4 regions of the Sporomusa sp. 246TCP1 genome follow, and region 2 is predicted to be linked to each of the others. Evidence: riboswitches for the same ligand, from Rfam matches in the RefSeq annotation. Region 2 holds a riboswitch; each other region holds the start of a gene.

Region 1 (7,541 bases), 1.8 Mb from region 2:
CCCAATGGCCGCCACCAGTATGGAACACGCCAAAATCAAATACATGACTGGGCCGCCTTTATGAAATATACTAAAACACTCAACTATAAAGCTCATTTTTACTCCTCCGTTTTGCTTGCTGCACCTTGTTTACGATAAGTTTTTAACAATGTGCATAATGTTGTTTTCTGACAAATCACGCAGACTATAATAGGTAGATCCCATTTCACTGGCTACTGTCCGAGCCAAACCCAGCTTAACGAAATCATTCTCGGTATCAATAACCACACTATGTACGCCTGCCATATTTATCTTGCTTGCTATTTTTAGGGCATCAGCCATACCATCACCGCCGGCGGCGGCGGTATTGGCCCGCCCATCGGTAACAAGTACCAGCACCGACTTCATTTCCTGTTCTTTTTGCCGGTGGGAAGTCAGTACGGTCAAGGCTACTCTCAAACCTTCTGCCAGTGGCGTTTTACCACCTGTCGGCAGATGGCGCAAACATTTTTGCGCCAAATCCACGCTGCGGGTAATAGGCAACAGCACCTCGGCAGTCTGCCGCCTAAAGGCAATCAAACCCACTTGATCCCGCTTTTGATACGCGTCCTGCAGCATGGCGCACACAGCACCCTTGACGGCCCGCATCCGTTCCCGCGCGCCCATGGAACCACTGGCATCCACGACAAATAAGAAAGTACTGCCAATGCGCTTTTCCCGGATTTTTTGCCGCAAATCTTCGTGTTCAATAGCAATGGCGCATTTGTTTCTGGCGCGGAACTTCTGATAAGACGCCGCCGCCCGCAAGGTAGCATCAAAGGCCAAATCAGTCACCGGCCCGTTCGGGATACCTGCACGCACATAGCGTCCCTGCTTGGTATCAGTACGCGTTAAACTGCGTTTGCCGCTGCCTCGTCGTTCCTGCCGATCCTGGGGCAACGATAATTCCATCCGGACAAAGGGAAAATCAGTATCAATATCGGCCACTTTTTCCTGATCGCTGCCCTCACTTTCCGGCTGCTCAGCAGGAGGATCTGTCTGTTCTTCCGACTCTTCCGGGTTTTGCTGGTCTGAGCGCGAATCAGGCGGTGGTGGCTGAGTTTCCTGTTGGTCGGCAGAATCTTCGTCATCAGGTGGTTGTTCCTGATCCTGATCTTGCTCAGGTGGTTCGGGCGGCAGCGGTTGTTCCTCCTGGCGCATGCGCTGCGGCAGTACATAACAGGCAGCTTCGTCCAGATCACAAGGCAATAAATAGGTGCGCCCGGCAAGTGCTGCAATCGCCCGCGCGACTTCCAATAAGAACAGTTCAGCCCGGTGACCTGCCGAATGTGCCTTAGCACACATCTGTGCTGAAAGCAGCATCATAGGTTCAGCTATAGTAATATCAGGGAGCAGGCTTTTAGCAGCAGCCACCTGCTGTTTGATTTCTTCCATGTCAGCAGCATAACGCTGACAAAATTTTTCCGGTTGGGCTTCGCAATCCAGAATCCGCCGTACAATTTCAGCCCGTTGAACCTCATTTTGTTCCCGGCTGACAGCAGCATATAATCCAAACCTGTCAAGAATCTGGGGGGATAAGCTTCCCTCCTCCGGATTCATAGTACCGATAAGAGTACAAGCTGCTTCATGTACGCAGGAAATTCCTTCGCGCTCCACTTGGTGCATACCGGTCGTAGCTGCATCTAAAAGACTGCCCAAAAAGTCATGGCGCAGCAAATTAACTTCATCAACATAGAGAATATGGTTATGGGCCCTGGCAAGCAATCCCGGCAAAAAGCGGCGCTCGCCACGTTCGACAGCATGCTGCATATCCAAACCACCAAACACCATATCCTCAGTGGCATTGAGCGGCAGCTCAATCAACTTGGTTTCACCAATAATTTCTGCCAAAGAACGCACCAGCGTCGATTTGGCTGTGCCCTTTTCCCCTGCCACCAAAACACCTCCAGCCTTGGGGTTGACAACCGCAATCAAAAGCGCTCGCTTGACAGCTTCCTGCCCGACAATAGCCGCAAACGGAAATATCATGCGCTGCATTATAGCATTCCTCCCGTTTGGCTTATTGCTGCGCAAACACAGCTTCTACTTTATCCCAGTCCAACGTGCCATCCTCAAAGGGGCGCCGCCGCATCCGGTGAGGCAGCGCCAGACGCGCAGCTTTTTTTACGTCTTCTGACTTTACTTCCGTCCGTCCGGCAAAGGCAGTCAGCGTCATGGCGGTCTTAATAACGGTAATATCGGCCCGGTGGCCATCAACATCAAGCGCAATGGCCAGTTTGGCGACAAGCAGGAGCAGCTCATCCTTAATGGTTACCTGGGGCAGCAAAAGTTGGGCCTGTATAATGCTTTTTGCCAGGGTTTCCTGTTCCTCCTGGTATTGCCGGGCAAAGCTGTCTGTATCCTTTTCATAGGCCAAACGCCGTTTAATAACCTCCACCCGCCACTCGGGCTGGTTTTCTCCGGTCACAACCACTGATAATCCGAAGCGGTCTAATAACTGCGGCCGGATATCACCTTCTTCCGGGTTCATTGTGCCAACCAGCACAAACCGGGCCGGGTGGGAATAAGATACACCCTCGCGTTCCACAGTATTGACTCCCATGGCGGCGGCATCCAACAACACATCAACAACATGATCATCTAAAAGGTTAATTTCATCTACATACAAAATATTGCGATTAGCCTGTGCTAACAGGCCGGGGTCAAATTTCTTTTCCCCCTGCTTGATGGCATGTTCAATATCCAGCGTACCAACAACACGATCCTCGGTTGCACTAACAGGCAGTTCTACCACCCGCATCTTGACAGACTGAGTAGCCAGACCCTGTTCCTGTCCCATTTTTTCCCGGCAGACATCACACCAATGGCTGCTATCTGCCGGATCACAATGAAAAGGACAGCTTTTGCTAACCTCCATGGCAGGCAATAGATCGGCCAGCGCTCTAACGGCTGTTGATTTGGCTGTTCCTTTTTCTCCTTTGATTAATACCCCACCCAGCAGGGGGTTAATTACATTTAATATGAGTGCCAATTTCATGTCCTCTTGCCCAACAATGGCAGCAAATGGATATACAGCAGTATGTTGCATACGTTAATTCATCTCCTTGTAAATTTCATCCATTTAGCTCTAACTAAAAAAAGAGACCTCCCTTATATAGTAAGGAAGGTCTTTCGAAAACTTGTTAAATATATATAATCCCCTCCCCATACCTCGTGGGTAAATCGGTGACTGTTACTCAGGCAGTTCTCCTGGCTTTGGATCATGGCTTGCTTAAACCTTCCCAAGACGGTTTCATCCCAGTGGCATATCTTAAGCTTGCTCCCCATTACAGTGGCGGGACCGCGCCGGTATTTCACCGGTCTTCCCTATTAAGTCCTTACGGGCACCTGACTCTGTCAATATTCTGTTAAAATAGGAAACTCCTGGTTTTTTATACCAGGAGTGAATTCAGCCAAATCACAAACTTCTTGGAATATCCCAGAAGAATTGCTAACTGTAATCCCCTCCCCATACCGCGTGGGTGAAAAACGGTGATTGTCAGTTAGGTAGTTCTCCTGACTTCGGATCATGGCTTGCTTAAACCTTCCCAAAACGGTTGTTTCAGTGGTATATCTTAAGCTTGCTCCCCGTTACAGTGGCGGGACCGCGCCGGTATTTCACCGGTCTTCCCTATTAAGCCCATATGGGCACCTAACTCAATAATATTAAATTACTTACTTGTATTATTTATACTATAGAAAAGCAACTACATTGTCAATAGTTTCAAGCATTTCTTTATATATTCAGCTAAATCCAGTATCCTATACAACATCAGGTAAATACCCATCAAACTGGGCCGCGTACAGCCGAGCATAAAAACCAGCTTTATCCAATAATTCCGCGTGCGAGCCTTCTTCCACAATTCCTTCATCGGTAAGCACGATAATCCGGTCCGCGCCACGAATAGTAGCCAGCCTATGAGCAATTACCAATGTTGTGCGGTTACAGGACAACTTGGTTAAGGCCTGCTGAATGACCCGCTCAGTCTCATTATCCAGTGCTGAGGTCGCTTCATCAAGAATAAGAATGGGTGGGTTTTTCAGGAACATTCGCGCGATAGCAATCCGTTGTTTTTGCCCGCCGGAAAGTTTGACACCCCGTTCACCGATAAACGTATCATAGCCTTGTTCCAGCTCTGTAATAAAATCATGGGCATTTGCTCGCTTAGCTGCAGCAATAATCTCCTCATCGCTAGCGCCAATTTTGCCATACGCAATATTTTCCCTGACAGTATCAGAAAATAAAAACACGTCTTGTTGGACAATACCGACATTTTCCCGTAGTGATTTTTGCGTCACTTGCCTGATGTCAATGCCATCAATCAGTATCCGGCCTTGCTCAATTTCGTAAAATCGGGGAATAAGGCTGCACAAGGTGGTTTTACCACCACCAGATGGACCAACGAACGCCACCGTCTCTCCTGGCTGAATTGTAAGATTGAGACTTTCTAGCACATTGTGCTTGTCATTGTAACTAAATGTCACTTGATCAAACACAATGTGTCCGTTGACTTTGGTGAGATTTTTGGCGCCGGGAGTATCGACGATATCTGGTTCCATATCCAATATTTCCACAAAACGGCGAAAACCGACCATGCCTTTTTGATACATCTCAGTCAGCCCGGTAATGCGTTTGATAGGGTTAAAGAAAATAGAGATATATAGCAAAAAGCCGATAAACTCACCCATCGTCAGCCACCCATGATGAATATATATCCCCCCAGCAATGAGTACTGTTAAATAAATTATATTAGTGAAAAAACTGATACCACTATGATAAGACCCAAAAATCCGTAACGCCTGTTTGCGAACCGCAAGAAAATCGCTGTTTCTCCGGGTAAATTTATCTTGTTCATACCACTCATTAGCATAGGCTTTGACTATTCGGATGCCGGAAATGCTGTCTTCTACCTGGGCATTAATATCAGCTACTTTAAGCCGCATATCCCGGAAAGAATCTTTTAATTGGCGGTTCCTGACCAAGGCAAACCATAACATAAATGGTACAAACAAAAATGTAAGCAAACTTAATTGCCAGTTAAGTGTAAGCAAAATAAAAAAACTTCCGGTCATGGTGATAAGGACGATAAAAATCCCTTCAGGTGTATGGTGGGCAAACTCGGAGATCTCAAAGAGATCATTGACAATCCGGGACATTATATATCCCGTCTTGGTATTGTCGAAATAGCGAAATGTCAGTTTCTGCACATGGGCAAACAGTTCCTGGCGCATGTCATACTCCATTTTAGCCCCAAGTACATGGCCGAAGTACTCCACTGTATATTGCAGTGCATAACTTGCCATATACATGATTAGCAGTCCGACGCCTGCCCATAGCAGCAGGGAAATATCCCCTGCTGGCAGGATATGATCAATAACCTGCCGTACAGCCAAGGGAAATACCAGATCTATGGCGGCCATGAGCGTGGCACAAGAGAAATCAAGAAAAAATAGTGGCAGATGTGGACGGTAATACAAAATAAATCGTTTGAGCATAGCTACCTCCCCCTGAATAATAATAGCTAATAGACCTCCCTTATATAAATAAAGGAGGCTTCCCTGCCTACAGAAAAGCCGTGTAGACATCGGTTCCAATCTGTACAATTAGTCCTGCATAAAACAACTGCCCTAGACGCATAACCAAACGTTCAATAACTGCCGGACCGGAAATCCTCAGCAAAGGAAGTGTAAATGCACTGGATGATCCTTTGAGCAAGGGAAAAGATACTTTTGATTTTTGAATATAAAAGAGGTTGACTGCCTTGCTATTGCTTTAGCTTTATCTACTTCCCCCGCCCCCATGCACTGAGCAATTAGCGAGGACGTTCCAATTCCCATTGCCAGAAATACCGCGATATAAATTGCTACAATAGCATTAGCCATTCCGACAGCAGCGACTTCATGCAAACCGATTTGTGATACAAAAAAAGTATCCACAAACCCAACATTGGTCAATAAAAAATTTTCAATGACAGTAGGTACAGCAAGTGCCAATACAGCTTTTATTTCCAGTTTATACATCAAAGGGAATAACCGATGCCAGCAGTGATTTTGCATACTCATTTTGCGCATTAACCAAATCTGCGCTCATGAGCTGTTCCACAACTTCCCCTCTGTACAAAAATACAATTTTATTGCACAAATGAGCCACAGCCTGCAGATCATGAGCTACAAAAAGATATGTCATTTTCATTTCCAGGCGAAGTTGATGAAGCAGATTCATTACCTGTGTTTGAACAGATACGTCCAAGGAACTGATGGCTTCATCCAGAACGATAAATCTCGGATTGGTGGAAATGGCTCTGGCAATACAGACACGCTGAACCTGCCCACCGCTCAGTTCATGAGGATAGCGGTCTTTTAGATCAGGCGACAAGCTTACTTTAGCCAGAAGAGCATCAATTCTATCCTCTAAGTTTCCCGCATAATTCATGGCGCGTATGGGTTCAGCGATAGTTTCTTTGATGGTGTACTTAGGATTGACTGAAGAAGTATAGTCCTGAAAGACCACGCTCATTTTTCCCTGATTGGCTTTGATCCACTCTGGCACAGGCTGCCCCTCAATTAAAACAGCGCCTTTATCAGGCTTTTCAAGCCCTAAAATCAGCCGGGACAGCGTACTTTTGCCACTGCCGCTTTCACCGATAAGACCCACGCATAGGCCTTCCTCAATAGCAAAGGTAACTCCTTTTAATACCTTGACTCTACTACTGCTAAAATTGCCGCCGGCTTTTACATAGCTTTTTTCAACATTATTAATTTCAACTAAATTAGGCACTGACCGCCCTCCGTTTCATGGATTTTTGGAAAGACTGGGCCAACTCGCGCCTGCTGTCAATCAAATACTTCGTATATTCATGCTGAGGATTCTGGAATATCGATTTTGCTTCGCCGTATTCCACCCGCTCCCCGCAGCGCATAACCAAAAGCTGATCAGAAAGATACTGCACCACACCCAGATCATGGGAAATGAAAATCAAAGCCGCTCCTGTTTGCTGCCTTAGCAGCTTAAACTCTTCCACAACTAAACGCTGATTAATGGAATCCAAAGCGGTTGTAGGTTCATCAGCCACAATAATATCGGGTTTCATAGCCAAAGCTATCGCCACCATACAGCGCTGCAGCATACCGCCGGAAAGCTGATGGGGATATTTTTTGAGTACCTGTTCCGGGTCAGGCATATTGACTATCCTCAAAGCGGCCAAAGCCATAGTCATAGCTTCTGATCGGGAAAACCCTTTATTCTCGATGAAAGTTTCAGCCATTTGACTGCCGATTTTTGCCAGCGGATCAAATGCCGACATAGCATCCTGCAAAATCATGCAAATGCGTTGTCCCCTGATAGATCGCAGTGTATTTGCCTCCTGTTGCAACAAATCCAGAGTGCCCTGTTCGCTTGAAAACTTTGCCGCTCCTTCCGTGTGCATCCAGGGATTGGTTAGACCCAGGATAGCTTTAGCCGTCATGGACTTGCCGCTGCCGCTTTCGCCTACAATCCCCAGACAACTATTCTTTTTTAGTTC
Region 2 (7,541 bases):
TGTTGGTACTTACGCCAGCGCCGTTAGTATATTGAATAAAACGCTTGCTGAATTGATAGACCTTCAAAAACATGGATTAGTTGAGGCTCATCTGGGTGTAGAGAGCGGAGATGAAGAAGTTCTTCGTGCTATACGAAAAGGCGTTAGTCGTAGGGAAATGGTTCAAGCAGGGGGCAAGATAAGGCAAGCAGGTATAAATCTGTTTGTAACCGTGATTTTAGGGTTGGCAGGTAAAGCGCCTAAAGCCTGGGAGCATGCAAGGAATACGGCGCTGATTTGTAATGAAATTCAGCCGGATTATATAGGTATTCTAACAATTATAGTACAGCCAGGAACTGAGCTCTATGAGAAAACCCAAAGCGGGGAGTTTGAAATCCCGGAAGAAATGGAAATATTGGCAGAGCTGCGCTTAATGATTCGAGATATGGAGTTGAAACATTCCGGTATTACTTCGATTCATCCATCTAACTGTATCTATTTGGAAAATATTATGCCTGAAGGCAAAGATGAACTGCTGCGAACACTTACCGGGATTATAGACAGTAAAGACGTATCCAAGCTTCGTCCACGGGAGACAGACAGGGTATAATGAAAATTGCTGCCGTGCATTAGGATAAAATGAAGTTGTAACGAAAACAGGGCCATATGGCCCTGTTTTCGTTATTAAACAATCTACCCTTCGTATCCCTTTGCGCTCTTTGTGTCCTTTGTGGTTTAACAAACCTAACAGACGGATGGTGTATTGACTACGTTCCACCACTCAGCGTTTGCTTTTGCCAACACACGCCCCCGCCTGCAAAAATCTTTAACGTTGTATATAGTTAAAAATAAAAAAATTTTGTAACAAGGAAGAGAAAGTGGTAGTATTAAAGAAGTTTTTATTTAAGAAGGAGATGAGTATGTGAAAGTGCGCTTTGCCAAAATCGCCGTTTTGTTGACTGTTGCCGGAGTGTTTTTTGCTTATCCGGCCCCCAGTGGCTTAAGCGTAACAGCGTGGCATTTATTTGGTGTGTTTGTTGCTTTAATACTGGGTCTTATTTTGCAACCATGTTCTGAACCGACGTTATTATTAGTTATTACAACGTTGGCAGGGATATTTGTTCTGCCCATTCGTGAGATACTAGTTGGGTACACTGATACAATGATGTGGCTGACACTGGTAGCTTCGATGATTGGTGTCGGCCTGAAAAAGTCCGGACTTACCCGCAGGATTGGTCTTTGGTTAATTAGTCAGTTTGGCAAGACAACGCTGCGGATTGGTTATATTTTAAGCTTTATTGATATGATACTGGCTACTAGTACGCCGTCTTCACCAGCCCGAACAGGCGGGTTGGTGTATCCGTTGGCTGAGGGGGTTATTGAGGCTAGCAGTTCCGATAATCCGAAAGGCAAGCAGCGAACAGGTGCCTATTTTACCTTGTTGACATTTACTGCCAGTATGCTTTCCGGTGGTTTGTTCATGACTGGGATGGGGCCAAATCTGATCAATGTTAAACTGGCTCAGGATGTGCTGGGCATAAGTATTAGTTGGCCATTATGGACTGTGGCGGCGTTACCGGGATTTATCGGTTTTTTATTGACACCTTATATTGTATATAAGCTATGTCCGCCGGACACTACCTCTATGGTGGCGGTGCGGGCCGCTGCTAAGCGTGAATTGGCAGGTATGGGCCATATTAGCCGGACTGAGTTAACTGCAATTGGAATATTTTTAACAATATTGATTCTATGGTCCACAGGTACGGTAACAAAAGTAGATAGCACGCTAGTCGCCTTTATTGGTGTATCACTTATGCTGGTAACCGGAGTTCTTAACTGGAATGACTTGGCCGAAACCAAAGCAATGTGGTCGCTTCTTATTTGGTTTGGTGCGATTTTAGGTTTTTCAGTGGCACTGACCAAGCTTGAATTTTTTACTTGGTTTGCCGGGGTTATCAAACTATTGCTGCCGACCGCCGGCTTGGGTTCCTATAGTATTTTGCTGTTAGTGGCGGCGCTGGCCATTGTGCCGCACTATTTTTTCGTATCCTATACGGGCTATGTGGTAGCCTTTTCGCCACTTATTTTTTCCTTTGTCGCAGCTACTGATGTACCCAGGTATCCGGCCTTTTTTGTGTTAGCCTATTTAATGATTATTTCTTGCACATTGACGCATTATGGCAACGCGTTAGGGCCGCTTTTGATGGAAAAGGGATATAATGATAAAAAGACCTGGTGGTATGTTGGCACCGTAATTACTGTGCTGCATGTGGTGCTATACTTGACAGTAGGTGTTGTTTATTGGCGGTTGATTGGGTTATGGTATTAGCAGTATGTTATGATATGAGGAGCTGTAGCAATGTTCATAGAATTTGAAGGAATTAGACCAACTCTTGATGAAGAAACTTTTGTTGCCGATGGTGCTAAGGTTATTGGTAATGTTACTATGAAACAATTTAGTAGTCTGTGGGTCAATGTTGTTGTCAGAGGAGATGTTAATCGAATTGAAATTGGCCGCTACAGCAATGTACAAGATAACAGTGTTGTGTATGCAGACAATAACCAGCCGACAATAATTGGCGACTATGTTACAGTTGGGCATAACGCCATCCTTCATGGCTGTATTATTGAAGAGCATTGTTTAATTGGTATGGGAGCCAGTATTCTTACAGGTGCGGTGGTAGGTAAAGGCAGCATTATTGCCGCCGGGGCAGTAGTTAAGGAGAATCAGATTATTCGTCCTCATTCCCTAGTGGCTGGCGTTCCTGGCAAAGTGATGAGCTTTGTACCAGAGGAATGGGACAACATTCATGCTCAGGCAATAAAATACAAGGCACTCTGGAGGAAATGGCGTAAACTGATGCGCGGTGCTGACGGCGAAGGCTATCAGGGTGAAAAGATAATATAATGTCTAAGGGGGTTAGTTGCTATGGACTTGGAATTTATTTACAGGCGTCATAGTGTAAGGAAATTTACAGAGGAACAAGTCCCGGAGCAGACAATTAAAGAGTTAATTAAAGCGGCTACTTATGCACCTTCAGGGAAAAACCAGCAGAATTGGCATTTTGTTGTTATCACAAATAAAAAGAAAATTGCTGAGATTGCCCGGATTGTTGAGAGAAAGAACGCTGAGTTGTGCACATATTTATGTGATGAGAAAAAAATCAAGGGGTTAAAGGGAAGCCTGCCTTATCAAACAGTTTTCAAAGCTGCGCCTGTGTTGATTCTTGTGTATGCCGGTCCTTACGCTACTATTGCTGATATGCTGTTAGCTGATGGCATTATGCCGCGCGAGGAAGCCATAAAATATGCTAACCCCAATCCTGGTATTCAAAATATCGCAGCCGCTTTGGAAAATCTACTGTTAGCTGCCGCCAGCCTGGGTTATGGCACTTGCTGGATGACCGGACCGACGCATGCCGCTGAAGATATTTCTGCATATATTGGTTTTAATAAAGAAGGCTATCAGCTAGCTGCCATGACACCACTGGGTGTTCCTGCTGCTGATAAAGTATCAGTGCCGCCGCGAAAACCGGTGGAGGATGTGTTAACTTTTATTTCTTGATATGAGAAAAGACTGGTGTTGTACCTAAAAAAAATCCGGATATCCGGATTTTTTTTTATATCAGGGATACATTAGCAATGTATCTATTACGCAGTGGAGGTTGGGTAATTCGACAATGGAACAAGCAGTACTTAATCATATCGACACCTATGGTTACTTTGCTATTTTTGTAGCTATGTTGCTTACAGGTACAGGCCTGCCCCTACCAGGGGAAGTAACCTTGGGGATTACCGGTTATTTAGTATATAGCGGGCAACTAGAAATGCTTCCTGCGATAGCGGTCACCGCATTGGGAGATTTACTGGGGGCTGCTATTAGTTATGGACTGGGTTTGTTTAGTAGAACAAATATCGCTCAACATTTTTCCTTCCTCATACCAACTGAGTCGAAACTGCTGATGATTGAGAAATGGCTTAATCAATACGGCATTTTCACTATTGTCTTTGGAAGGTTGCTACCTGTAATTCGCGGCGCTATTCCAATTCCGGCAGGCTTTGTCCAGATGAATGGCAAGATCTATATTTCCGGAATTTTTGTTAGTTCAGTTATTTGGTGTGGTGCTCTTATCTATCTGGGAACTGGGCTAGGGCATAATTGGCAACAGTTAGCTGGTTTAGGTAATTCGATTGGTTTGACAGCAGCAGGTGTGTTGGCTATCACCATTCTAATTGGGTATTGGCTTTTTTGCGCAAAAAAATAACTCCAGCCGGTACCCCTCGTAACTTCCGTAACCCCCCGGCCTTTGCCGGAAAAAGCGTTCCGCAGGAGAAAAGCCGGGCGGTATTCCGTTAAAAAATCCGTACTGTTTGAGCGTAGCGAGTTTACGGATTTTAGGAATATCGTCCGGCTTTTCAGCTTTTGGAGGCTTAGGGCCTAGACTTTTTGTTACTTTTGGGGCAATGCCAAAAGTAAAACCCCGCTCCTTGTACTCCATTGACTCAACGTAAGACAAAGGATTGCGTTAGCGGTTTTCTTATTTGCTGCTAAACAGGACGGCGGGCAAGAGTACGAAGTTTCATTTCATGTTCGCCGGTGACTTCTGCCAGGGACTTTAAGTCTTCGTGGATGTTATCAACTTTTCTACTGGTTAATTGGAGCAAATGATAGATGTCTTTTTGCTGGACTTCGCCGTATTGGTCAATCTTGCTTTCTAAGCGGGTAATATTGGCTTTGGTAGCCATAGTGGATTGGATTGTGGATGACGGTATCCATATCAGATTTACCAACAGAAAAAGGCAAGAATCTACTATATACAAGTGTGAAAGGGGAGAGTAAACTACAGGTAATAAAAATTATGACTATGGTGACAGGTATTTACCCAAATTTTAAGGGAATATAATACCATAGCCATTTGAGAATGACGGTGGGCGGCAGGGGGACTAATGTGGAAACTTATGAGAAGATTCATCGATTGCATGAATTGATTGAAACCAAAACGGTAGCCGATTTGCCAGGCCCCTACAAGGTAGGTGTTGACCTGGGAACAGCCGATGTGGTGCTGGTTGTTATTGATGAGGCAGGTAATCCGGTGGCGGGTAGTATGCAGTGGGCTTCAGTTGTAAAAGACGGTTTGGTTGTTGATTTTCGGGGCGCCATGGTTATTGTTGAAGAGTTGAAGGCTGAGGTTGAAGCGCGAATGGGAGTTACCTTAGTTAAAGGAGCTACTGCTATTCCGCCTGGGACGATGGGAAGAAACGCGATGGCCTGTGGTCATATTATTGCCGGGGCTGGTTTGGAACCCGTCTGCCAGGTAGATGAACCGGTGGCGGCGGCTATGGCTTTGGGGATTTCGCATGGCATTGTGGTAGACATTGGCGGTGGTACTACTGGTATTGCTGTTTTACATAAGGGAGAGTTAGTTTTTACGGCTGATGAACCAACAGGGGGTACGCATGTGTCCCTAGTTTTGGCAGGGGCATATAAGATATCTTTTGAAGAAGCGGAGTTATTGAAACGCGACTTGACTCAGCACCGCAAAATTATGCCGGTGATTCTGCCGGTTGTGGAAAAAATGGCAACTGTGGTTAAAAATATGTTAATTGGCTATGAAGAGTTTGATGACTATCCTATCTATGTTGTGGGCGGTACGGCGTATTTGCAGGGGTTTGAAACCGAGTTTGGCAAAGCGTTTGGCCGGCAGGTCCATGTACCGCCCCATCCTTTGCTGGTGACACCACTGGGAATTGCAATGTTTGGTTAGGTTTTTATAATAGAACTTTTCTGACTAAAAGTTTCAACATCTTGCGAACCTACATAGGCTAACAGGAGAATGGTCATAACTGTAGAACGAGTATAGCAGATCAAAATTTAATAATTTGCCACCATACAGGTGCCTCTTAGTAAGCTAAGAGGAGAATAGGGAAGTTCGGAAGGATTGCAATCCTTAAACGACGCGGTCGCGCCACTGTAATCGGGGAAGAATGCTTTTATTATGCCACCGGCAAGCGGGAAGGCAAGGGTGTTCTTATGATCCGTAAGCCAGGAGACCTGCCTGTTTTGGCTGTTATTTACCTCCGCGCCAGAGGTAGTACCAGAAGGACAGGATTTTATGAAAATATAACCCTGGCCCTTTTGGGCTAGGTTTTTTTTTATTTATTGTATTGGCGCAAAACAAAAAAATAGGGGGATTCAGCATGAATTTTCAGGCAAGAGTAGATGATTTAGTTAATGGTGCAGCAAAACCAGTAAATAGCCTAGGCCTATTAGAGAAAATTTTTAAAAAAATGTTATTGGCCTGGGGTACGATGCATCCGGAAATTAAACCCTATCATTTAATATTTGCAGCCGATAATGGCGTTATTGAAGAAGGTGTGGTGAATTTTCCCGAGGAAATTACCTACCTTCAGGCGCAGAACATGGTAGACGGGCGAGCGACTATTAGTTGTTTTTGTCAGGTTAATAATGTTCCCTATTCGGTAATTGATATTGGAATCAATAACAAAAAAACAGTAGGCATCAACCGCAGAGTTGCTTCCGGCACCAAAAATTTTATGAAAGAGGAAGCCATGACACCGGCTGAATTTGAGCAGGCCTGGCATGTAGGGGAAGAGATGGTTAATTATGCCATAGATACCCAAGACGCTAATTTGGTGTCTTTTGGCGAGATGGGAATTGGTAATACTACTACTTCTTCCGCCGTGTTGCATGCCATGACCGGTATTTTACCTGAATTTGTCGTAGGGTATGGAGCCAGTACACCAACGAATGAGGTTATCAGAAGAAAGTGTGTTGTAGTGGCTAAAGGCGTTGAGCGCCATCGGGAAAGCTTTTATCGCATTGAGGATATTTTGCGCTGTGTTGGGGGCTTTGATATTGTCGCCATATGCGCGGGTATGATTGCGTGTGCAAAACGCAAAACTCCTTTTGTCATTGATGGTTTCATTACCGCTGTGGCTTTTGCCTGTGCCGCACGGATTAGCAGGGAGGTAGAGCATTGCGGGTTACCTTCCCATATGTCCAAAGAGCCGGGGATGTCTTATGCGATGCTGTTAGGTAATATATTGGCTGATGATATACCCATCAGGGCTAATATGGGATTAGGCGAGGGAACCGGAGCTATATTGATGGTTGCCATGCTTAAAACCATGACCTATACTATGTATAATATGGCGAAACTTTCTGATTTTGAGTTAAGCACACCAGAACCGCAGCGAGTGGCAGGTATGTAATAAGTAAGGCTATATCTTCCTGCTTGTTGCTGATGAAAAGATATAGGAGACACAGGTATGTATACACTGTTGATTGCCGATGACGAACAATTAGAGCGGCAGGCCTTGCGGTTTATTATTGAGCATAATTGCCCGGAGATTCACATTATTGCGGAAACCGGGGATGGCAAGAGTGCGGTAGTTATTACTGCTGCCGAAAAACCGGATATTGTGCTCATGGACATTCGTATGCCTGAGATTAATGGTCTGGAGGCGGCACGTGCCATTAAAGCAAGGGTGCCTGATACAACTATTGTCATGCTGACGGCCTTTGATGAATTCAATTATGC
Region 3 (7,541 bases), 550 kb from region 2:
CGCAGAAGACAAGCCTTTCACAAGTTGATAAATATTTTGATCCAGTGGATACCCACCATTCGAAGTAATAACAATATTGGCCGGTTTTGCTTCTGCTTTGGCCAGCCCGCTGACAAATTTACAACCGGCTATGTGGGCTTGCTCCCTGTCACCGGCAAAAGCTTTAATGATCCGCTTGTCAGCATCGATGACCACATTTAGGATAAATGCCAATTTGGCCTGCTGAGCGGCATACAGCATATCAGTATGAATCGGGTTGCCATCAAGTATTCCCACTCGTGCTTTTTCATGAGCAATAAATTTGGCACAGTGGTTAGACATAACGGTTACACCGCTGACGATACCTGGCAAGACACTTTTTCGTCCACCGGAAAAACCTGCAAACAAATGTGGTTCAATAAACCCTTCCGAAACCAATAAGTCTGCCTCCATTGCCAGTTTGTTAATCACCAACGCACCGCCGGAAGGCAGTTTACCCACATCGACCAAAGCATCCTGATCCCAGCAATTGTGAATTACGATCTTCTCGTTTCTCATTATTTCTTCGCCGAATTTGTGCAAAAGTTCTTCCTGCGTGCTAGCGCGATGAAATCCGGTAGCAACCAGAAATGTGATATCTGCATCCGGATTGCCGTTTCTAATTTCCGCAAGCATTTGCGGTGCCATAATTTTCGTTGGAACTGGCCGGGTATGGTCACTCGCAATAATAACAACTTTACGACATCCCTTAGCTAAATCACGCAGACGTTTCGAGCCGATAGGATTTTCAAGCGCCTGCTTTACAAGGTCGGCTTCTGTAGCTTCCGGTCTATAGTGATGAGCGCGCGATTCCAAAACCGCTTCAAGTTGCTCTTCTGCTACATAAGCTTCCAAAATTTTTTTACCATAAGGAATCTTAATTGTAGTCATCATTTGCTCCTTTTGATGTAATGTCGTACCAATTATTGCGCTTTCTGCAGAAAATCGCTGTAATTTAGATTAATAGCTATTTAAACAACTATTAATATTATAAAATTTCAATTTATTCAGTCGAAAACCTCTGTTCCCTATTGACAATAATTATCTGCAACGATAGGATTTTTCTGTTCACTTTGCACATATTTATGACATTCTAGTAACTGTCTCACGTATATGTAGAGTCAGGTGACGGTTCTTTGACTCATTATATTATTCTCCCTAAATTAGACAAATCCTTTGTCTAAATTCCATATTTTCTATTTTATGTAATATTAATATGGTGAAACTATCCGAAACCTTTCAAAAAACACAGCAAAAAAACCCGCAAAGTTCGCGGGTTTAATTCCTTTCCAGATTCGATTGGTAGAGGCGATCCGCAACCTTGCAAATTCACCTTTTTTGAGATAAAAAATGGTCTCTTTATCCTATGGCAAATAAACCAATATAGCTACTGAATAAAATGCCTGATTATTAATAATCACCTTAAGATATTATTCTCAGTTGAAATTATTCCCACATAATTACGAAACTACAAATATCATTCATCCGAAATTATAATCCGTATATTCGCTTGAGGTCAGCGGCAACGTCAGGAATGCGGGTGGACAGCTGGGGTATGGCGTAGCCGACGTAGATGGGCGAGGTAACGAACCGGGGCATGACTTTGGCGGTTATCTGGCCGCCTATATGATAAAAAAAGATGTTGTAGCTGTTGCATTGGCGGTTGAAGTGGTGGAGGAAGTAGTGGGCACAGATCTGCAGGTAGTCGGCCAGGCGGTCGAGGTACCCGAGGTCGGCAAGCTTAATGTTGAGTTCAATGAAACCGACCAGCGGCTTGTCGGCGATGGTGAGTTCAACGCCGCCGTCGCGGCTGATGACGATGCCTTCGAGGCTGGCCGGGGGGATGTTGGCGGTGTAGTCGAGGTGGCGGAGACCGATGATCTGCATATGGGGGTGGCGAATGGAGCCGCCCGAGCTGGGGCCGTGGTTTTTGAAGAACAGGACCGTGGCAAATTCGCCGCCGGCGATCATGTCCAGCCATTTCTCAATGCCAAAGCGGATGACCCGGTGGAGATGGTCCTTTGGATAGAGCGACAGTTCGGATGCGCAGTCATCGGTTTCGATGAGGACGGTCTGGAAGGTGTCCCGGAGCACCGGATATTTGTTGACAATTAGGAGTATCGGCCCGTCTTCGGCGATGATGCCCTCAAGTTTGTCGCGACAACAGAAGGGGCATTTATGGCCGTTATCGACAACGGTCACCGGTTTGGTGCCGCCAATCTTGGTGTCAAAAACAAGATGAATCTGCCTTGAGGTCATGGCTAAGTCTCCTTATGGCCCAGAGTGTGTTGCTCTTCATATTATACCACACCGGGCAAATTTCCGAGACGTTCACGCCTGAATTATCGGCGAAGATCCGCCAAGAATTCAGCTATCACTTAAAGAAAAAAAAACCATGCCCACCTGTAACTAATAAGATCTGTCCACCTGGATGGATATGCCAATTATTTGTTTAATTGTAACCCTGGTTGACAATCCTGTGTGCTACTGTTAAAATAATAATAAATTGCATAAAGCAAGGATAGGTGCCTACACAGGCATAATAGAGAAGACCGGTGCAATACCGGCGCGGTCACGCCACTGTAATGGGGAGCGAACTCAAAAATATACCACTGGAATGAATGTTCTGGGAAGGTTTGAGTAAGCAAAGAGCCAAAGCCAGGAGAACTGCCTATCTGATAATCACCGTTTTGACCTACGAGCGATAGGAAGGGGATTGACATGTGTTTTTGTTATATTCCCGGCTTGCAACCCAAGTCGGCTTTTCTTTATCCACGCATGCCAAGTTGTCGGTCAGCTTAACGGGCCGGCAACTTTTTTTTGCTCTTTTTGGATACCTGGCATACAAAAAACATCAGGCTAATTATTTTAAAGGAGGCATAAACAATGGATTTTCCCGAGTACAGCCCCACGATCTTTTACCGTTTGATTCAGCAACACAAAGAAGCGCAGTTACTGTTTGCGGCAATTCGCCTGGGGGTATGTTCCTATCTCCAAAAGCCATCATCTGCCAGTGAAATTGCACAACACACCCAGTGTGACCCACAAAACATGGACTTTTTTTTGACGGCATTAAGCTCAATCGGCCTGTTAAAAAAGGAACACAATCTTTTCAGAAACTCGCCGGAAGCGCAATTATATCTTGATAAAAACAGTTCTTTATACCTAGGCGAATATTTTCTCTTTTGGGAAAAAAAAACCAGCTTGGAACAAGTCGAGGAATTGGTGCGTCACGGTGCTGCTGCACCCTGTCAACAGGATCAAGGACATGCCTTTTATAATTTCCGGGAATTAGCCCGCCTATCGGCAACAGAAATTCTTACCGGAAGGGTCCAGTCATTTCTTAAATCCGCACAGAATATTTTTCCCAAATCAACACCCCTTCACCTTCTTGATTTGGGTGGCGGATCGGGGCGGATGGCGCTAGAGTTCGGCAAAGAACATCCCCAGGCAACCGGAGTTATCTTTGAACATCCGTCCGTAGCCGATATTCCGGCCGGGCACATAGCAGAAGAACACTTAGAAGATCGCTTCTCTATCATCCAAGGAGATTTTACCTGCGACGACATCGGTTGCGGCTATCATCTGCTGATTGTTTCCGGCGTTCTTGATTTTGGCGGCGACGCTCTGGATGAATTGGTTACAAAAATTTCCGCGGCAGCGCTTTCCGGTGCGTACTTATACCTTGTCAGCCACGACGTAAGTGATGATTACACAGCTCCTAAGGAGTCCATTGTCGGTTGGCTGTCTAGTCACCTTGCCGGTCTGCGTATTTTAATGCCCAAAAGCCGCATCAAAGCGGCTTTAACTGCTGCAGGTTTTCAACCATTGAGCATAAACGAGCAAAACGGTGTAATATCAGGACTACAGGGCGAATGGTATCGGCGCGACTGACCAAGGTTTGATAACATGTACAAAAAAAGAAAAAGGAGAAAACGCAATGAGAAAAAAGCTGATAATATTCCTTGCACCAATGATCGCCTTAATGCCTTCCAGTCAGGCGGCATGCACCGAGTTGGAATCCTTCCCCTTACCTGAAGTCATTGTAACCGCGACTAAAACACCACTAGACACAAAAGCTGTCCCGAATGCAGTTGACATCATTACCGCCGCAGAAATTCAGTCGCGAAACGCCCATACCTTAAGAGAAATCATTGATTCTTTGCCGGGCGTGGCTATCAATCGCAGTGGCGGTCGCCGCGCTCTGTCCATCCGCGGCTTTGATTCCCGTTACTCAACGATTCTGATTGACGGACAACGTATTCCGGCAGAACCTGATGCGGACTATGAATTGGACCGTCTTTCCCTGGACAATATCGCGAGAATCGAAATCGTACGGGGAAACGCCAGTGCTCTTTATGGCGCGGATGCAATGGGTGGTATTATCAATCTAATTACCAAAAAATCGCAGGAGCCTAAGACCGTGCTGCAATTTAAAAACAGCACCCTGACGAAACATGGAGACAATGAGCACTGCTATTCCTTGAGTTACGACTCTGGCCGGCAAAACAAGATGAGTTTTACTCTTACCGCAGACAACACGAAAAATGATGCCTTTTTCAAAACCAACGGAACTACTTTTTTCCCTTTTGGCACACGCTCCCATGTGGACACTCGGCTGGAATATCAGCCAACATCTCAGGAAACATGGACACTGAGCACGTCTTATTTGCAGGAAGATACGAACGAGTATGGCACTATGTCAGGACTTGGCGGCATTATTGTTAATACGGATATCCATGATGATAATCGTCGCCAAAGGTATTCATTAGACTATCAAAAAAGTCTCCCGGGTAGGGAATTATCAGTGACTGCCTATCACTCCATCTGGGAAAAATACAATAACACAATTAATCGTTTGAGTGGTCAATATACCAATTCAATATATGGGTACAGCACGATTTCCGGCCTGGAAGCACGATTAAGCCGGAGAATCGGCAATTTGCATAAACTTACCGTAGGCGGAGAATATCGTCCGGAACTGTTCCGGGGAACCGGAATTCAAAGTGGGGATGGTAATTTCAGCAAAAGTTTCCACGGGAAAACATACACCGGCTCAGAGGTAAAAACCGATTACTCGGCGCTATATGTGCAAGATGAATGGAATTTGTCGCCCCAATGCTTGATGATTTCGTCCCTGCGATTCGACGACAGCAACCGCTTCGAAAGTAATCTGAGTCCCAAAATCGGTCTTACCTATTCACCGCAGCCTGATTTGCGGTTTAAGTTCAATGCCGGTACCGGCTTTCGCGTTCCTTCGCCCAATCAGTTGTATATGAATTTGAACATTATTCGTAACGGCAGCTTGGTCAGTCTTCTGGGAAATAGCTCATTACAACCGGAAAAATCAACATTTTACGATGTTTCTGTTGAACGTGACTGGGGTCACACTGCCGGAAAAATCACTTTCTTCTACAGCAAGGTTAAAGATATGATTGATGAGGTGTGGAGGGCATCAAATGAAATCCAGTATCAAAACATTGGCCGTGCCAACATTCAGGGAGTAGAAACCAGTATCCGGCAACCATTAAGCGAACGACTAAACTGGTCGCTTAATTATACATATCTGGATGCAACTAATGAAGCAACTCATGAACGGCTGTACAACCGTGCTCGTCATAAAATATCATCACAATTGTCATACCAGGCACCGGGCGCTTGGCAAGCAAACCTCTGGGTCGATGCCTACCAGGGCTATTATTTCCAACCCAATGCTACTACTACCAGCGAACGTACTTATACAATCTGGAATCTGAATTTTGAAAAACAACTTAGCAAGGACCAGAGTCTGATTGTCGGCGCTGCCAATCTATTCAATCACCGTGACGAGGAATTATCGCTTCCGGGTACGATTTTACAAATAGGATATCGAATTAAATTATGAGCAATTCAACAGTTCATCCCGTCTCCAGGCAACGGCGCATGACCAGAATGGCAATTTTGCTGGCATTAATGATCGTTATTCAATCGCTTCGATTTATCCTGCCGTTGCCCAGTCTGATACTATTGTTTTTAATTGGTACCGCATTAAATGCCTGTTTAATATGTACTACCGAACTTATCGGTCTTTCAGCGGCGCTGGGCCTGGCACTGCTCATGCCGCTTGTTGCTTTTTTTCAGCAAGCATTCTTTTCTCCGCTCTTCGTGCTTCCGGCGCTCATCGCCAATATAATATATCTGTTGAGCTATGTGGCGTGCTCGCATTTGCACATAAGTCTGATGAGCGGCGTTCCAGCATTATTGCGAATGCTGACCCTGTATGCCGTCAGTACTCTAACTTTTGCTTTTTTAGGCTTCAATGAAACACAAGCTGCCATGTTACAGTCCATTTTAAGCGTAACCCAACTGGCAACAGGCGTCAGCGGCATCCTTTTATGTCGGGTGCTACTCACCAAGCTTCATACCTCAATGCGCGGGAGCCACTAGTTTCGTTCAAAACGCGCTGATAATTTTCTAAAAGCTGCTATCATGGCGGGTGATACCACCGGGAGTCATCAATCAGCAATTAAAAATGCTGATCGATCATTTTTTGAGCACGAAGTAAGAACCCCGAAATACTTTTCAGGACCTCTTCATCAAGCGTTTCCAAATACGCAAACATATAGTTATCTTTTTGGTCATGAAAAATTTTATGTTGGCGAAACGCCCTCTCCCCCAGATCGGTCAAAAACACTTGAATACGTTTTTGATCGCCGGGATCAACAGTTTTTTTCACAAAGCCCTGTAATTCCAGCTTAACAATACTCTTGGAAATCACAGCACGAGTGACATCAAAATACCGGGCGATTTCCGAAATAAACATTCCCGGATGATCTCCCAGTGCCTTGATCAGATGAATTTCACCGCGATAGAGAACAATACCCTCCCCAAAATCCAGTTTTTTCATCTTGCTGTTGGCAATGGTTTCAATTAACCGCATAAACTGACTCATCACTTCATCTTGTTTATTCATACTTTAATTTTAACGACATAATAGTCACGACGCAACTATAACATGGTTACCTTTATTTTTTTATTTAATTGTAACCCTGGTTGACACTTCTGGGTGCTACTGTTAAAATAATAATAAATTACATAAAGTAAGGATAGATGCCTACACAGGCATAATAGAGAAGAACAGTATATTGTGCCATGAGGTATGAAAAAGCTAAGAATAGCTTTTTCAAATGAGCTTTACCGGTTATTTACAACTAATTTCTAAATTTATTGAGTTTTTTAACATGAGAGCATGCTAATCAAAATTGCTAGCTTGAAAGCTAGTATTGAAAGCCATGAAGGCGTAGGTTCCTAATTTAGGGGGAGCCTAAATCTTCATGGCTTTTTTATGTTGCATGAATCAAACGATCGATACCGTAAAACTGCATAGGTTTGGATTTTAGTAAGAAGTTAAACTATTGGATTGCTTTAAGATGCTTAAAAATTAAACAAATGTTATAAATATGAGAGGAAAAGAATGCATAAGAACTTTCATTTCATGCTTGCGGGAGGATTGTTGTCACTAACCGTGATGACCGCCCCTGTTT
Region 4 (7,541 bases), 3.0 Mb from region 2:
TTATTGAAATTCTTAGCGATTGGAGTCAAAAACCGGTGTCCTACCGGGAAATTGAGTATATGTTGACAGACACAATTGACCGTTTGCAGGCCAAAAGAGCGCATATTGATATTAATTTTAAATATTTCATCGAAAAGATGGCACCAGTGAGTGGCTTTAAAAGCATGCTGGATTATGATTGTGTATTTTCAGGTAACTTAGTGCATGGCGGGCATTTGGACTTGATGTTTGGTATTACGGTACCATTTACCTCACTATGTCCCTGTAGTAAGGAGATATCGCAATATGGGGCGCATAACCAGCGGGGGATTATGAAGGCGAAGATTAAACAACAGCCGGGAAAGTTTATCTGGATTGAAGATTTGGCAGCAATGATGGAAGAACAAGGAAGTTGTCAGGTATATCCTTTGTTAAAGCGCGGGGATGAAAAATATGTTACGGAAAAGGCCTATGAAAATCCTAAATTTGTTGAAGATGTACTCAGGGACTTAGTCTTAACGTTGCGTAAGATTGATGGTATTGAATGGTTTGAAATTGAGTGTGAAAACTATGAATCTATTCATAACCATAGCGCCTATGCCTCGCATATTGAGTGTGTAGAAAGCTAATAAAGCGGCGCCGGACTCCAGTAGGCTAGTCCGGCGCCGCATTTGGGTTTTGGGACTATTCAGCGGAATAGTCACCATTTGCGTCATATTTGGCAGTTAAGGTTTGGTTGGCCATAGCGCTTTTCGAATTGGTCGCTGAGGTAGTGCTGCTGCTTGTTTGCGATTGTTTAGCAAGTTGGCTTAACTTGTTCATATCTGCAGAGGTAGCCGAAGCTGTGCCGGAAGTAGCGGAACTAGCGGAACTAGCGGATGTTCCGGACATTCCGGAGGCTTTGCTGGAGTAATCGTTATTTGCATCCATCTTGGCAGTCAAGGTACCATATTCGCTTTTGCTTGCTGCTTGTTTGCTTTGTTTGGATTGTTCCATAATGTGATTACCTCCCTGAATTTTAATTTGGCCATGTGACCAATATTAGTATCAGAAAACATATATCAAGTCATACCAGGGATTTTTTGCCCAATAGCAATTCATATAAAAAATCCCAGTTGAGGTTATAATATGAAACAGTTAATTGTGAATGCAGATGATTTTGGGTTACATAAAAACATTAATCTTGGCATTATCGAAGGGCATATCCGAGGCTGTATTACGAGTACTTCACTTATGGCCGGTGGACCTGCATTTAATCATGCGGCAGCGTTAGCTGCCGAACATCCGCAATTGGGGATTGGTGCTCATCTTACACTTGTGGGTGGAATGTCGGTAACTGATCCGGGGTCTATTCCTTCCTTAGTTGATACTGAGGGGATGTTGTGTACCAGTTATCCGGCATTTTTGAAAAAGTTTTGTTTGGCAGGTATTTGCTTAGACGATGTGCGCCGTGAACTAACGGCACAGGTTAAAAGAATATTGTCGGCTGGCATTACGATTACTCATCTTGACAGCCATCAGCACCTGCATGTGGTGCCGGGGATTCTTGATATTGTGCTAAGTATTGCCAAAGAATTTAATATCAGGGCTATACGGATACCGGCTGAATCGCTGGTGTTCTTAGGTGGTTTTAAACCGGGAGCAGGCAGGATAATTGGCCGCTCCGGTCTTAGTATTTTGGCTGGTATGGCTCGTTTTAAGGCGCGACAGGCTGGTTTAGCGGCACCGGATCATTTCTATGGAATGGTAGCGGGCGGCAGTATGGAGGAAAAGTTACTACTTACTATTATTGATAATCTGTCTGAGGGCATAACAGAAGTTATGGTTCATCCTGGCTTAGATGAGGTTGCTCTCAATAGCGTATTTAACTGGCAATACCATTGGCAGCAGGAACTGAGTGCAATTACTAGCTGCCGGGTTGTTCAGCGTTTGGAACAAGAGAATATTAAACTCGTGTCATTTGCCGGGATGAATAACAGTAAAGGGTGATTGCTATAATTTAAATTAAAATATTTAATTTTGATAATTATCGTCTTGCTAGCAGGAAAAGAGCCAATTATATGGAATAATACCACTAACATAATTTGATAGTGTAAGGGAATGGGTGCTTTGTGCTTAATAGGGAAGTCCGGTGTAATACCGGCACGGTCCCGCCACTGTAATGGGGATGCTTCCTAAATTTGCCACTGGGAAACCGGGAAGGCTTAGGGCGGCGATGAACCAGAGTCAGGAGACCTGCCTGTTCTAACACACGCCGCTAGGACCTACGGAAGATAGGCAGGTGTGGGTACAATAATCAGGCAAAATGCATATATTGTTTGGTGTTATACCCCCTGCTAAGGGGGTTTTTCTATTGTCTGATATACCAATACCAATGCGCAAAGGAATAACTACCGGGACTTGTGCGGCCGCAGCTGCCAAAGCGGCAGTACTGGCCTGGCAAGGTCAGCAGGCTGCAGTCGTTGAAGTAATTTCACCGCAGGGCATAACACTGACAGCGCCGATTGCTGCCAGTCATGCGCTTGCTAATGGCGGTATTGGCTGGGTAATTAAGGATGCCGGCGATGATCCGGATATTACGAATGGGGTTAAAATTGTAGCGGAAGTAATTATAACCGATCAGCCGGGAATTATGATCAAGGCCGGTGAGGGTGTCGGTACGGTGACAAAACCGGGTCTGGCTATGCCGGTAGGAGAGCCGGCTGTAAACCCTGGACCGCGTATCATGATTACTAAGGCGGTTAACGATTGTTTGCCGCCAGGTAAAGGAGCTGTAGTTACTATTTCCGTTCCCAATGGGGAGACAATAGCTGCTAGAACGCTTAATCCAACGCTGGGAATAGTGGGCGGGTTATCCATTATTGGTACTACCGGGATTGTTGAACCCATGTCTGAAGAAGCCTTTAAAAATTCGCTGGTACCCCAAATTAGTGTGGTGCGGGCACTGGGATATGACGAAATCGTATTTGCCCCCGGAAAGATTGGACAGGATATTGCCGTTAATCGCTATGGTTTACCAGCTGAAACAGTTGTGCAAACAAGTAATTTTATCGGACATATGTTGGAAAATGCCGTGAAGTATGAAATGCGACGGGTGCTTTTATTTGGTCATCTGGGGAAAATCGGTAAAGTTTCGGCAGGAATATTCCATACGCATAATCGAATGGCTGATGCCCGGATGGAAACAATAGCTGCCTATATGGCCGTTAGCGGCGCACCGCAGGCAGCCATTGAAGAGGTGTTGTCTGCGACTACAACCGAAGCAGCTATGCCGATTATTGCCCGCTATAATATGAACAAGGTGTATAATTTATTGGCTGAAAGGGCCAGCAGCAGAGCCATGCGGTATGTGTTTGGTGATTTAACAGTGGGAACAGTTATTGTAACTTTAAAGGGAGAGATACTGGGGCTTGATCAGACGGCCCGGGAAATTGGAGGACATTTAGGATGGAATGTACCTATCGAATAATTGTTGTGGGTATTGGTCCCGGCTCGCCTGATTATCTGTTGCCAATAGCCAGCCGGACAATTACGGCGGCGGCTGTTTTGGTCGGTAGTCAACGGTCGCTTGATACCTTTGCGACGAATAATCAGGTTACCAGGGTGATTGACAAAGATATTACCGGTGTGCTTGATTTTATTGAACAGCAGTTTGCCAGTCAGGATGTAGTTGTTATGGTATCAGGTGATCCAGGGTTTTACAGTATGTTGACTGCACTGAGAAAGCGTTTTGCCGCTAAGCGCCTTACTGTTATTCCGGGAATTAGTTCAGTGCAGCTTGCTTTTGCGCGAGTGGCCGAGGTTTGGCAGGATGCGGCTTTAATCAGTATGCATGGCCGCAGGGCTGCTGACGATGTATTATGCTATCGCCCCGGATATAAGGTGGGGATATTAACAGATACTCAGCATAATCCGGCAACGATTGCCGGTATTCTATTAGCTCACGGTTGGCCGGTGACTGCTTGTGTGTGGCTATGCACCAATCTGTCCTATGATAATGAGGAAATAGTCAGTGCAACGTTGGCTGAGACAAGGTCAATTTCCGGGTTTGAACATAGTGTAATGGTGGTGAAGGCATGACACAGGGGCTAGGGATTCCAGACAGTCAGTTTATTCGGGGCAATATTCCGATGACCAAGCAGGAGATTAGGATATTAACCTTAGCAAAGGCTAATATTGGCGCTAATGATACTGTCATTGATATTGGTGCAGGTACCGGCTCATTGTCAATAGAAGCAGCTTTGCTAGCTAAACATGGCAAGGTATTTGCCATTGAACGTGAAGCAGAAGGTTTTGACTTAATCAAGGCTAATGCCGTTAAATTTAAAGTGGAAAATGTTGAGCCGATACTGGGAGCAGCCCCGGAGGCATTAGCAGGATTGCCGGCTGCTGATGTTATTTTAATTGGTGGCAGTGGCGGGAAATTGCCAGATATACTGGCTTGTGCCGACAAATTGCTTAAACCGGGTGGACGGTTGGTTGTAACAGCAGTTACAGTGGAAACGCTCTCTACTGCACTTCATATACTGAGAGAGAAAAAGGAATACAATGTCGATGCCTGCTCGGTGCAGGTAACCCGAATTCAATCAGTAGGTGCCAGTAATATGTTCAAGGCACTTAATCCGATATACATAATCGCGTGTAGTAAATAGGTTCAGGCTGGATGTAACAGCCTAAGAAGAAGGGAGATAGTAACATGAATGTCTTTTTCGTTGGAGCGGGTCCGGGCGACCCTGAATTAATCACTGTTAAAGGTCAGCGGCTTTTGGGACAGGCGGATATTATTATTTATGCTGGTTCATTGGTCAATCCAGCACTGCTGTCGCTGGCTAAAAATGGTGCTGCCATCTATAATAGCGCCTCTATGACCTTGGATGAAGTTATTGCTGTTATGGAACAAGGGGTTAAAGAAAACAAGTTGGTAGTCAGACTTCATACCGGAGATCCCAGCATTTATGGTGCTATCCAGGAACAGATGGATAAGCTGGCAGTCAAAGATATTACTTTTGAGGTTATCCCGGGTGTTAGCTCTTTTCTGGCTACCGCTGCTGCTTTAAAACAGGAATATACCTTACCCGATGTATCTCAGACGGTGATTATTACCCGGCTGGAAGGTCGTACGCCTGTACCTGAAAAAGAAAAGCTAATTAAGCTGGCCAGTCATGAGGCAACTATGTGCATCTTTTTGAGTGTGCATATGCTGGACGATGTGGTACAAGAGCTAATCGACGGTGGCTATACAAAGGAAACGCCGGTAGCGATTGTGCAAAAGGCGTCCTGGCCTGATCAGAAGATTTTTCGTGCTACCTTGGCTACAATTGCTCAGCTTGCTAAAGAAAATAACATTGACCGTACAGCTATGATTGTTGTTGGCAAGGTTTTAAGCACAGAGTATGCTTTATCCAGACTCTACGCCCCCGAATTTGGACATATGTTCAGGGAGGCCAAGTAGGCTGTGAAAGTAGCAGTCATTTCAGTAACTAATAAAGGCGCTGAATTAGCCAGCAAGATAGCGCCGCTTATCGGGCCTGAAGTTGATATATATGCAAAGGTTGGGCGAAATCCGTGCAATGAACCTCATACCTACTGCTGTTTAGGTGATTTGGCCGGTGAACTATTTTCAAATTATGATGGTTTGCTTTTTATTATGGCAGCAGGTATTGTTGTGAGAGTGATTGCACCCTATGTTAGAGATAAACGGGTTGACCCGGCGGTAGTGGTTATGGATGATGGCGGCAATTTTGCAATTAGTTTGCTGTCAGGTCATATTGGCGGTGCCAATGAGCTGGCGCAGCGGGTGGGGAGTGCTGCCGGGGCCACGCCTGTAATTACGACAGCAACAGATGTTGCAAAATTACCGGCTGCCGATGTACTTGCCGCCAAACTTAACCTGGTGATAGAACCATTTAATTCTTTAAAGACAATTAACGCGGCCATTGTAAATGGTGATAATGTAAAATTCTTCCTGGATAGAGAGCTGGCCGGACAGGAGCAATATATTTGTTTGGCGGCAAAACAGGGGGTCGTGCTGGCTGATAGTAGTGGATTAGCTCTTAGCGAGGAATATGATGCAGCCGTTGTAATTACCGACAGGAAACTAAGTATCCCCAAACCACACCTGTATTTGCGTCCCGGTAGTTTAGCCATAGGTCTTGGCTGCCGGCGCGGCACGACCAGTGCTGAAATTTTAGCAGCTATCAGTCAGGCTTGTTTGACTGTTAAACGCAGTAGTAACAGTGTGGCCATAATTGGGAGTACAGTGGTTAAGGAAGACGAAATCGGTCTACTGGCAGCAGCTCGGCAACTGGCAGTGCCGATTAAGTTTTTTTCTAATAAGCAATTGCAAGCGTGTATTGAACAATATGACTTGTCGTTATCAAATTTTGTTAAAGAAAAGATAGGAGTGGGAAATGTATGCGAACCAGCAGCAATTCTAGCGGGGAAAAGCAACAACCTGATTTTGCCGAAAGCGAAGTATCCCAAAGTGACTGTGGCTATCACGCAGGTAAACTATCGGTGGTGGGAATAGGGCCTGGCAGTCAGATTGATATGACACCGCGCGCCAGGCAAGCTATTGAAGGTGCTGAGGTCATTGTCGGGTATGATACTTATTTAGAGTTGATAAAAGATTTAGTGTCTGGAAAAACCATTATCGGCACAGGTATGATGCAGGAAATTGATCGTTGCCAGGCAGCGGTAGAACAGGCAATGGAAGGAAAGCAGGTTGCCGTTATTTCCAGTGGTGATCCAGGTATCTACGGTATGGCCGGCCTGGTGCTTGAACTTGTTGCCAAATATCCGGAGACTGTTCAGCCTGAGGTTAGTGTTGTTCCTGGTATTAGCGCTGTTGGGGCGGCGGCTTCTATTTTGGGTGCGCCGTTAATGCATGATTTTGCTGTCATTAGTTTGAGCGATCTGTTGACTCCCTGGGAGGTTATTCAAAAGAGAGTCGAGATGGCAGTTGCCGGTGATTTTGTTATTGCTATTTATAATCCGAAAAGTATCCGGCGGACAAGTCAAATTGAAACAGTGCGCGAAATTGCACTGAAGCACCGGGGTCCGGAAACTCCTGTCGGTATTGTTCATCACGCCAGTCGTACAAAAGAGAATAGGAAGATCTCAACATTGGAACAGTTTACGAATGAGCATATTGATATGTTTTCGCTGGTCATCATTGGCAATAGTCAGACTTATGTAGCTGATGGAAAAATGGTGACACCGCGAGGCTATCGTCTATGATTTTAGTGCTGGCTGGAACGCTTGATGGCCGGGAATTGGCTGTGCATTTGGCTGCAGCCGGACATCAGGTGCTGGCTGCAGTAATTAGCGAGTACGGGCGAAGTCTAGCTGAATTACCGGGTATTCGTGTTCACACCGGGCAATTGACAGTAGAAGGTATGCAGAATTTAATTGCCGACCAGAACATTACGGTTTTCGTTGATGCCAGTCATCCTTATGCTGTCAATGGTTCGATGAATGCCATGCAGGCCTGTGAACTTGCAGGTATTGAATATATAAGGTATGAGCGTGCCGAAGTTTGTGTGCCTGAGTATGAACGATTA

What was found. A riboswitch is a leader RNA that binds a small molecule or an ion and turns the genes downstream of it on or off. The one in region 2 is predicted to bind cobalamin.
Region 1: it holds a riboswitch for cobalamin, as region 2 does, so the genes downstream of both, AC1ECB_RS10535 (magnesium chelatase ATPase subunit I) here and AC1ECB_RS18805 (nicotinate-nucleotide--dimethylbenzimidazole phosphoribosyltransferase) in region 2, are expected to answer to the same signal.
Region 3: it holds a riboswitch for cobalamin, as region 2 does, so the genes downstream of both, AC1ECB_RS16230 (methyltransferase family protein) here and AC1ECB_RS18805 (nicotinate-nucleotide--dimethylbenzimidazole phosphoribosyltransferase) in region 2, are expected to answer to the same signal.
Region 4: it holds a riboswitch for cobalamin, as region 2 does, so the genes downstream of both, cbiD (cobalt-precorrin-5B (C(1))-methyltransferase CbiD) here and AC1ECB_RS18805 (nicotinate-nucleotide--dimethylbenzimidazole phosphoribosyltransferase) in region 2, are expected to answer to the same signal.

The regions. Positions count from the first base shown of each region.
Region 1 covers NZ_CM170492.1:2,160,569-2,168,109, forward strand. Annotated here, with positions in the region: gene AC1ECB_RS10525 (MotA/TolQ/ExbB proton channel family protein) at 1-96, opposite strand, end outside; gene AC1ECB_RS10530 (VWA domain-containing protein) at 130-2,016, opposite strand; gene AC1ECB_RS10535 (magnesium chelatase ATPase subunit I) at 2,039-3,067, opposite strand; cobalamin riboswitch at 3,202-3,385, opposite strand; cobalamin riboswitch at 3,508-3,689, opposite strand; gene AC1ECB_RS10540 (ABC transporter ATP-binding protein) at 3,781-5,514, opposite strand; gene AC1ECB_RS10545 (MATE family efflux transporter) at 5,692-6,012, opposite strand; gene AC1ECB_RS10550 (ABC transporter ATP-binding protein) at 6,032-6,796, opposite strand; gene AC1ECB_RS10555 (ABC transporter ATP-binding protein) at 6,789-7,541, opposite strand, start outside.
Region 2 covers NZ_CM170492.1:3,971,129-3,978,669, reverse strand. Annotated here, with positions in the region: gene AC1ECB_RS18840 (radical SAM protein) at 1-589, shown strand, start outside; gene AC1ECB_RS18835 (DASS family sodium-coupled anion symporter) at 902-2,308, shown strand; gene AC1ECB_RS18830 (gamma carbonic anhydrase family protein) at 2,339-2,887, shown strand; gene AC1ECB_RS18825 (nitroreductase family protein) at 2,909-3,544, shown strand; gene AC1ECB_RS18820 (DedA family protein) at 3,660-4,244, shown strand; gene AC1ECB_RS18815 (hypothetical protein) at 4,528-4,725, opposite strand; gene eutJ (ethanolamine utilization protein EutJ) at 4,929-5,744, shown strand; cobalamin riboswitch at 5,855-6,053, shown strand; gene AC1ECB_RS18805 (nicotinate-nucleotide--dimethylbenzimidazole phosphoribosyltransferase) at 6,178-7,212, shown strand; gene AC1ECB_RS18800 (response regulator) at 7,270-7,541, shown strand, end outside.
Region 3 covers NZ_CM170492.1:3,419,362-3,426,902, forward strand. Annotated here, with positions in the region: gene larA (nickel-dependent lactate racemase) at 1-912, opposite strand, end outside; gene AC1ECB_RS16225 (DUF4931 domain-containing protein) at 1,510-2,277, opposite strand; cobalamin riboswitch at 2,525-2,707, shown strand; gene AC1ECB_RS16230 (methyltransferase family protein) at 2,905-3,912, shown strand; gene AC1ECB_RS16235 (TonB-dependent receptor plug domain-containing protein) at 3,959-5,902, shown strand; gene AC1ECB_RS16240 (hypothetical protein) at 5,899-6,444, shown strand; gene AC1ECB_RS16245 (MarR family winged helix-turn-helix transcriptional regulator) at 6,524-6,937, opposite strand; gene AC1ECB_RS16250 (TonB-dependent receptor) at 7,472-7,541, shown strand, end outside.
Region 4 covers NZ_CM170492.1:948,774-956,314, forward strand. Annotated here, with positions in the region: gene folE2 (GTP cyclohydrolase FolE2) at 1-608, shown strand, start outside; gene AC1ECB_RS04550 (hypothetical protein) at 664-975, opposite strand; gene AC1ECB_RS04555 (ChbG/HpnK family deacetylase) at 1,108-1,968, shown strand; cobalamin riboswitch at 2,065-2,236, shown strand; gene cbiD (cobalt-precorrin-5B (C(1))-methyltransferase CbiD) at 2,354-3,448, shown strand; gene cbiE (precorrin-6y C5,15-methyltransferase (decarboxylating) subunit CbiE) at 3,427-4,059, shown strand; gene cbiT (precorrin-6Y C5,15-methyltransferase (decarboxylating) subunit CbiT) at 4,056-4,631, shown strand; gene cobM (precorrin-4 C(11)-methyltransferase) at 4,676-5,431, shown strand; gene AC1ECB_RS04580 (cobalt-precorrin 5A hydrolase) at 5,435-6,508, shown strand; gene cobJ (precorrin-3B C(17)-methyltransferase) at 6,529-7,218, shown strand; gene cobK (precorrin-6A reductase) at 7,215-7,541, shown strand, end outside.